2 regions of the Ruminococcus sp. RTP21358st1_G6_RTP21358_211008 genome follow, and region 2 is predicted to be linked to the other one. Evidence: riboswitches for the same ligand, from Rfam matches in the RefSeq annotation. Region 2 holds a riboswitch; the other holds the start of a gene.
What was found. Region 2 has a riboswitch for FMN ahead of AB5Z12_RS02770 (ECF transporter S component). Riboswitches for the same ligand answer to the same signal wherever they lie in the genome.
Positions count from the first base shown of each region.

Region 1: another riboswitch for FMN. It lies ahead of ribD (bifunctional diaminohydroxyphosphoribosylaminopyrimidine deaminase/5-amino-6-(5-phosphoribosylamino)uracil reductase RibD); the one in region 2 lies ahead of AB5Z12_RS02770 (ECF transporter S component).

Region 1 is NZ_JBDGDM010000018.1:10,752-14,166, forward strand. It holds gene AB5Z12_RS08915 (bifunctional 3,4-dihydroxy-2-butanone-4-phosphate synthase/GTP cyclohydrolase II) at 1-205, opposite strand, end outside; gene ribE (riboflavin synthase) at 224-877, opposite strand; gene ribD (bifunctional diaminohydroxyphosphoribosylaminopyrimidine deaminase/5-amino-6-(5-phosphoribosylamino)uracil reductase RibD) at 859-1,986, opposite strand; FMN riboswitch at 2,262-2,376, opposite strand; gene AB5Z12_RS08930 (class I SAM-dependent methyltransferase) at 2,849-3,415, opposite strand, start outside.
Region 2 is NZ_JBDGDM010000004.1:95,599-99,013, reverse strand. It holds gene AB5Z12_RS02775 (mechanosensitive ion channel family protein) at 119-1,027, shown strand; FMN riboswitch at 1,122-1,259, shown strand; gene AB5Z12_RS02770 (ECF transporter S component) at 1,425-2,060, shown strand; gene AB5Z12_RS02765 (DUF6783 domain-containing protein) at 2,024-2,203, opposite strand; gene AB5Z12_RS02760 (DUF6783 domain-containing protein) at 2,135-2,278, shown strand; gene AB5Z12_RS02755 (NUDIX hydrolase) at 2,294-2,908, shown strand; gene AB5Z12_RS02750 (hypothetical protein) at 2,940-3,415, opposite strand, start outside.

The DNA.
Region 1 (3,415 bases), on a different contig from region 2:
CAATTTCTGCACTCATCGGTGTACAGATAAGACCCTTTGCATAGGTCGCCATGAAATTAATATTTTCCCTGGTCGCAAACTCTGCCGCACATATCAGATCTCCCTCATTTTCTCTGTCCGGATCATCTGTGACCAGAACTATTTTTCCTTCCTTAAGATCCCTAAGTGCTTCTTCAATTGTGTTGTACTGATAATTTTGTGACATAGTGTATATCCTCCTGTTCTAAAACCCGAATTCTTCAAGAAACTCCATCGTAATTCCGGATTCTTTTTTCTCTTCTTCGTTTTTTCTGATGCCAAGCAGTTTTTCTACGTATTTTCCGATCACATCATTTTCCAGATTAACCAGATCCCCCGGCACCTTTTCCAAAAGAGTGGTTTCTTCTCCTGTATGTGGAATGACCGACACCTGAAAACCAGCTTCATCAACCCTTGCAACTGTCAGGCTGATCCCATCAATACAGACGGATCCTTTTTCCACGATCAGATGCAAAATCTGTGGCGATGTCTCAATTGATACCCAGATGGCATTTTCTTCCCGGAGCATGGAACGTATCACGCCAGTCCCATCAATATGGCCGCTTACTATGTGTCCCCCGAACCTGCCGTCTGCAGCCATTGCACGTTCCAGGTTTACCTGGCTTCCGGCCTTGCAGCTGCCAAGACTGCTTCTTCTGATCGTCTCTGCCATCACATCGGCAGTAAATCCGTCCGGCTGAATCGACGTAACTGTCAGACACACACCATTCACAGCGATACTGTCACCGATCCTTGTCCCTTCCAGGACTTTCCGGGCTTTCACTGCCAGGATCCCTGATTCCCCTGTCAGCTGTATATAACGGACTTTTCCTTTCTCTTCTACGATTCCTGTAAACATGATTCCTCCTGTTTTTTATCACACACCTGACATTTTATCCGGATATCCTTACCGATCTGACAGATATCTGTATATTTCAGTTCCACTGCTTCAGACGGCAGTTCAACTCCAATACCCTCTACCGGTGTCTTCCCAGCCACACCGCCAAACAGCTTTGGTGCCACAAAAGCCTGTACTTCCTTTACAATTCCAGCTCGCAGTGCACTGTCATTTAACGTACCTCCTCCCTCCAGGAGGATGCTGTCAATGCCTCTGTTTCCAAGATCTGCCATCAGCTTCTTAAGGTCTATCTGATTCTTTTCGTCGGGACAGTAAATGGTTTCAACTCCCATGGTATGTAATATTTTTATTTTCTCTTTTGCATTTTTCTGTTCTGCATAAGCCACGATCGTCCGGTACTTTTCCGCACTTTTTACAATCTGACTGCCCGGCGGGATCCTGAGCTTACTGTCACACACAATCCTAACAGGACTTTTCCAGCCTTCTACCCGGACGTTTAACATCGGATCATCTGCAAGCACAGTTCCAATACCAGCCATGATTCCCATGTACTGATGCCGCATATGCTGTACTTCTTTTCGTGCAGATTCTCCGGTGATCCATTTTGATGCTCCTGTTTTCGTTGCGATCTTCCCATCCAGTGTCATGGCATACTTCATTACCACATAAGGGGTCTTCGTAGTAATATAATGGAAAAACACCGGGTTCAGCTGATCACATTCTTCTCTCATAAAATCTTCAACTACTGTTACACCGGCTTCCCTTAACATCTGTACACCTTTTCCTGCCACTTTCGGATTCGGATCTCTGGAACCGATCACCACTTTTCTGATCTTCTGTTCAATGATCGCTTCCGTACATGGAGGTGTTTTACCATGATGACAGCAAGGCTCCAACGTGACATAAATCACCGCACCTTCTGCTGATTCTGTAAGAGAAGCAATTGCATTACGTTCCGCGTGAAGTTCTCCATACTTTTTATGATAGCCTTCCCCGATGATCTTTCCGTCTTTTACGATCACTGCCCCTACCATAGGATTGGGATTCGTCCAGCCTTCTCCTTTTTTGGCCAGTTGAATAGCCCGAAGCATATATTCCTGATCCGTCATTTCTATTCCTTCTTTCTTATTCCTGTTCTTTGCCTGGGCTACGCCGAGGCTTTTAAACATGTGCAATCGGATTCACAGACAAGTGAATGGTATAGTTATTTCGAAAACGATGTACCAGATACAAAAAAGCCTGCAGAAATATCTGCAGGGTGGAATTGATCTGTTACATATGATTGATAAATGAATGTCTGATTTTCCTATATAAAAAGCTCTGAAATGGATCACCATCTCAGAGCTCTGATACTACATTCATTCATACAAAAAATCAACTGTACTATCATCTTCTTCCATCCAGACTGTACTGTCGGCCCCGGAATCTCACCGGATCATGCCTCTCGGCTCGCGGGCTTTACCGCCGGTAGGGAATCTCACCCTGCCCTGAAGATATCTTTTTGTTTATTTTAATACTTTATCTGTTGTTTGTAAAGCAGAATTTTTATTTTACTTAGTTTACTGATGGAGATAGAATATCCATATACACAATAAATATCCTCATTTTATCCATATATTATATCGTTTTATGAATTGTTTTTTTATTAAAATTACACTATTTTTTCACTATTTTTCATTACTTCATCGTTTTCGCCAGTGAATTGAGCAATGCCCACATCTCTGGATTAGCCAATACTTTTGCCAGAAGTTCCGGATCGACTTCATCAGCAACAGAACCGTCACAAGCAACCAAACGATAACGGTTTCTGTATAGAGTTGGTTGAAGCTTCTGGTTAAAGATTTGCAAAAGTTCCCATAGTGCATTATCTTTTAATTTTGCACGCTGGTGATAGAAAGCGGCTTTTGATGGTGTTTCATCAGTGCGTCCGAAAAAATGATAAAGTTCTCTCTCTCTGATATTGTATATCCACTATAGTTTTAGATGTATCATCTTTACCATCTTGAATTGATCAGAAACTGTCATACTGACCTTTGTGGATAGCTTTAAGCCATTTTTAGGGATGTAACGATAGTATGGTTCCTCCGCAATCACCTTCACATTACCCCCGATCTTTGCTGCCAGTTCTTCCGCTGAATCCACATAAAAGAACATTTGTGCATCGGCATGGCCGACCTGTTTCATATATTTTTTCTTCATCATGGTCATTCCTCTTTTGTTCACCGTATCAAAAACAACTTCCATATTTCCAAATTGCCCAATCATACGCAGAAGGGCAATGACCTTATGTTCCTCAAAATAATGAAATAACCCGCCTGCAGTAACGAGAATAGGAGCATCAAGTACATCATTGCGAACTTTTTTGATCCAATCCTTTGCAAAGGCATCCCCGGAAATATATAATTCCCTCTCTGGTTCGGGAAGAAGTCCCCGCCGGTATTCGATTACATGAGGCAGATCCACGGCATACCAGTGTGTCTTCCCGTTATCACATCGGTGATAGGTTGTCTCCAGACCACAGCCCAGTTGGACAATCAC
Region 2 (3,415 bases):
TTAAATGGGTATTAGTTCCTGCCGCTTTTGCGATTTTGAGCGGGGTGGACGAAATTGTTTTTGGATAATAAGGGACAGAGTTGTTTGTGAGAAAGGACTGAAAAAAGGAGATGGGAATTTGGAAGGACAGGTTATAGAGAATGCAGTTCAGGAGACTGTCCAGGAAACAGTGGATAAAGTAAACTCCAACTGGGATCAGATCAAGGCTTACTTTAACGGTCATATGCCGGATTTGATCAGCTTCGGAATGAAAGTGGTTCTTTCTATTGTAGCGTTTTATGTGGGAACAAAGCTGATCAAGTGGCTGCTGAAGGTTGCGAAGCGTTCCATGGAAAAGGCCGGCATAGACATGGGGGTTGCCCAGTTCATCTGTTCTTTTGGAAAATTTTTGCTGTATCTGATTCTGATTTTTAATATAGCTACTAATTTCGGTGTGAAGGAATCTTCCGTAGCAGCTCTTCTGGGAACTGCCGGCGTTACCATTGGTCTTGCTTTGCAGGGCGGTCTGGAGAATCTGTCTGGCGGTGTTATGCTGCTTTTGTTTAAGCCCTTTCAGGTAGGAGATTATATTATACAGGATCAGGCTGGTGGAACGGAGGGAACCGTATATAAGGTTGAGATGTTCTATACGACCCTGATCACCATTGACAATAAGCACGTAATCATTCCAAATGGAAAATTATCCAACAGCACCATTATCAATGTAACTGCGCAGAATTTGCGTAACCTGGAAATCAAAGTGGGAATTTCCTATGATTCCGATATTAAGAAAGCAAAAAAGCTTTTGCAGCACATTTTACAGGAAGATCCCGGAACCAAATCGGACAAAGACATGCTGGTCTTTGTAGACGAACTTGCTGACAGTGCCGTAGTCATGGGTCTTCGCGTCTGGGTGCCTACCGATAAATACTGGAAGATCAAATGGCGCCTCAATGAGAAAATCAAAGAATCTTTTGATGCCAACGGAATTTCCATTCCGTATCCGCAGATGGATGTACATGTGGTGGAGACAAATAAAGACAAATGATAATAGATATATAATAGAAAATATGAAATAGATGTACAAATAGATTTCCTATTGAAATTATCTTATTTCTATTGTATAATCCACCATGAAAAGAAAATTTCTTCGGGGCAGGGTGATCGAAATCCTTGGAAATCGAAATTCCCTACCGGCGGTATAGTCCGCGACCCGCTTTGGCGGCTGATTTGGTGAAATTCCAAAACCGACAGTAAAGTCTGGATGAGAGAAGAACGCGCAGAATATTTAGATCGGTTGATATTTTTTTGTACGTGCTCATTGCCCCGGAAGAGATTCCGGGGCTTTTTATGTGGTGATTTTAATGTTACTGGTTACTGGTAACATTTTAATCCCATACTTGCAGAAATTTTCTTTAAATATTATAATTTAAGGAGCAATGAGTATGAGCGAACAAGTAATCAAAAATGGAAACGTAATGGAACGAAGCCGTACCAGAACCATTGCCCAGGTAGCGATGTTAGGTGCTGTGGCAGGTGTGTTGATGAATTTTGAGGTACCGCTGCCATTTCTGGCACCGTCCTTTTATCAGTTGGATTTCTCTGAGATTCCAGCACTGATCGGTTCTTTTGCAATGGGACCTGTAGCAGGTATACTGATTGAACTGGTGAAAATTCTGGTACATCTGGTAACCAAGGGAACTATGACAGCAGGCGTTGGTGATGTGGCAAACTTCCTCTTTGGCTGTTCTTATGTAGTTCCAGCCGGACTGATTTATCGTTATCAGCATAAGAAGACAAGAACACACGCAGTGGCAGGTATGGCAGCAGGTGTAATTCTTACCACAGTGCTTGCATGCTTTGTAAACGCATTTGTACTTCTTCCGGCATACGGAAAAGCATTTGGAATGCCGGTACAGGCATTTATTGAAATGGGTGCAGCAGTACACAGCGGTGTAACCAACCTTCTTACTTTTGCAATTATGATCCTTGTACCATTCAATTTATTCAAATACACATTAACCTCAGTGATCGTGTTCTTTATTTATAAAAGAATCCGTGTGATTCTTCGCGGTGACTGATTCTCTGTTCCTTGATGAGATCTAGAGCCTGTTTGAAAAATCATTCCCGCAATCTGCACGCCCCACTTTGCGGTATATTTTGCCCGAATTCGGTTGCCGTAGCCCGCTACGGCGCCCTTATCCGGACAAAATCTCCCACAAATTGTGACGCACATCTTGCAGAAAGCTTTTTTCAAACACGCTGTAGCGAGACCTCTGACCAGAACAGCAAGAACTGACGAAAAGAGGTTCCTATGGGAAAAATCAACAGCATTACCAAACAGACAGATAATCGTTATGTAAACCTTTATAATGTAAAAGCCACCAGTGTGCACAATACCCCGGTAAACTATTTTGTGTCTTCCCGTGCAAAAGATGTAGACAGCCTGAAAATGGTGACACATAAGAACAATCCGGACGGTGTGATCATTTATAGCATTTATGGCGAAAAACATGACAAAGTGGTGTTGATTCGCCAGTATCGTTATACATTAGGCGATTATATTTATGAATTTCCAGCTGGTCTGGTAGAGCCAGATGAGAATTACCATGAAGGCGCAATTCGTGAAATGTACGAGGAAACCGGACTGAAGCTTGATCCCATTCCGGTAGCAGAAGCTTACCAGAAGCCCTATTTCACTACTGTAGGAATGACAGACGAGTCTTGTGCGACTGTATATGGATATGCCAGCGGCGAAATCAGTTCCAAGGCACAGGAAGATACGGAAGAAATTGAAGTGATTCTGGCGGACCGCGAGGAAGTGAAGCGGATTCTGAAGGAAGAGAATGTAGCAATCATGACGGCATATATGCTGATGCATTTTCTGGAAGATAAGGAACCATTTGGATTTTTGAATAAGATCAGGTAAAACAAAATCCCCGAAATTTTCGGGGATTTTGTTATTCATAGTATTCAATATCCTGACCGGAAGTATCGGATGAGCTGTCTCTATTATCGGAACCGGTACCAGAGCCATCCTCTGTATAATCAAGGTCTCCGCTGTCTTCTGTTCCGTAGTCCTCTGAAGGATCCTCTGTATAATCAGGAATATCGGTATTATCGGTAGTGTCGCTTCCTGAACTGTCTTCGGAATCTTCTGTAGGATAAGTAATCTGACCACTGTCAGAGGAATCCGTATCTGAATTATCATAGCTGCCGTCTACCTGGCTGCTGTCATAAGAAGTATCGTTCTGGCTGCTATCGTAAGAACTGTCATAGTTGCTGTCCTGGCTGTAAATCGGAAATTCAGCCTGTTCAGCCTGTTCAGCTGCAGTTTCCGGTGCTTCTGTCAAAGTGGTCTTGGCTGTGGGAACACGGCTCTCCTTGGGAACCACTACGGAAATTCCAAACATAGCCATACTAAGCAGAACCGCTG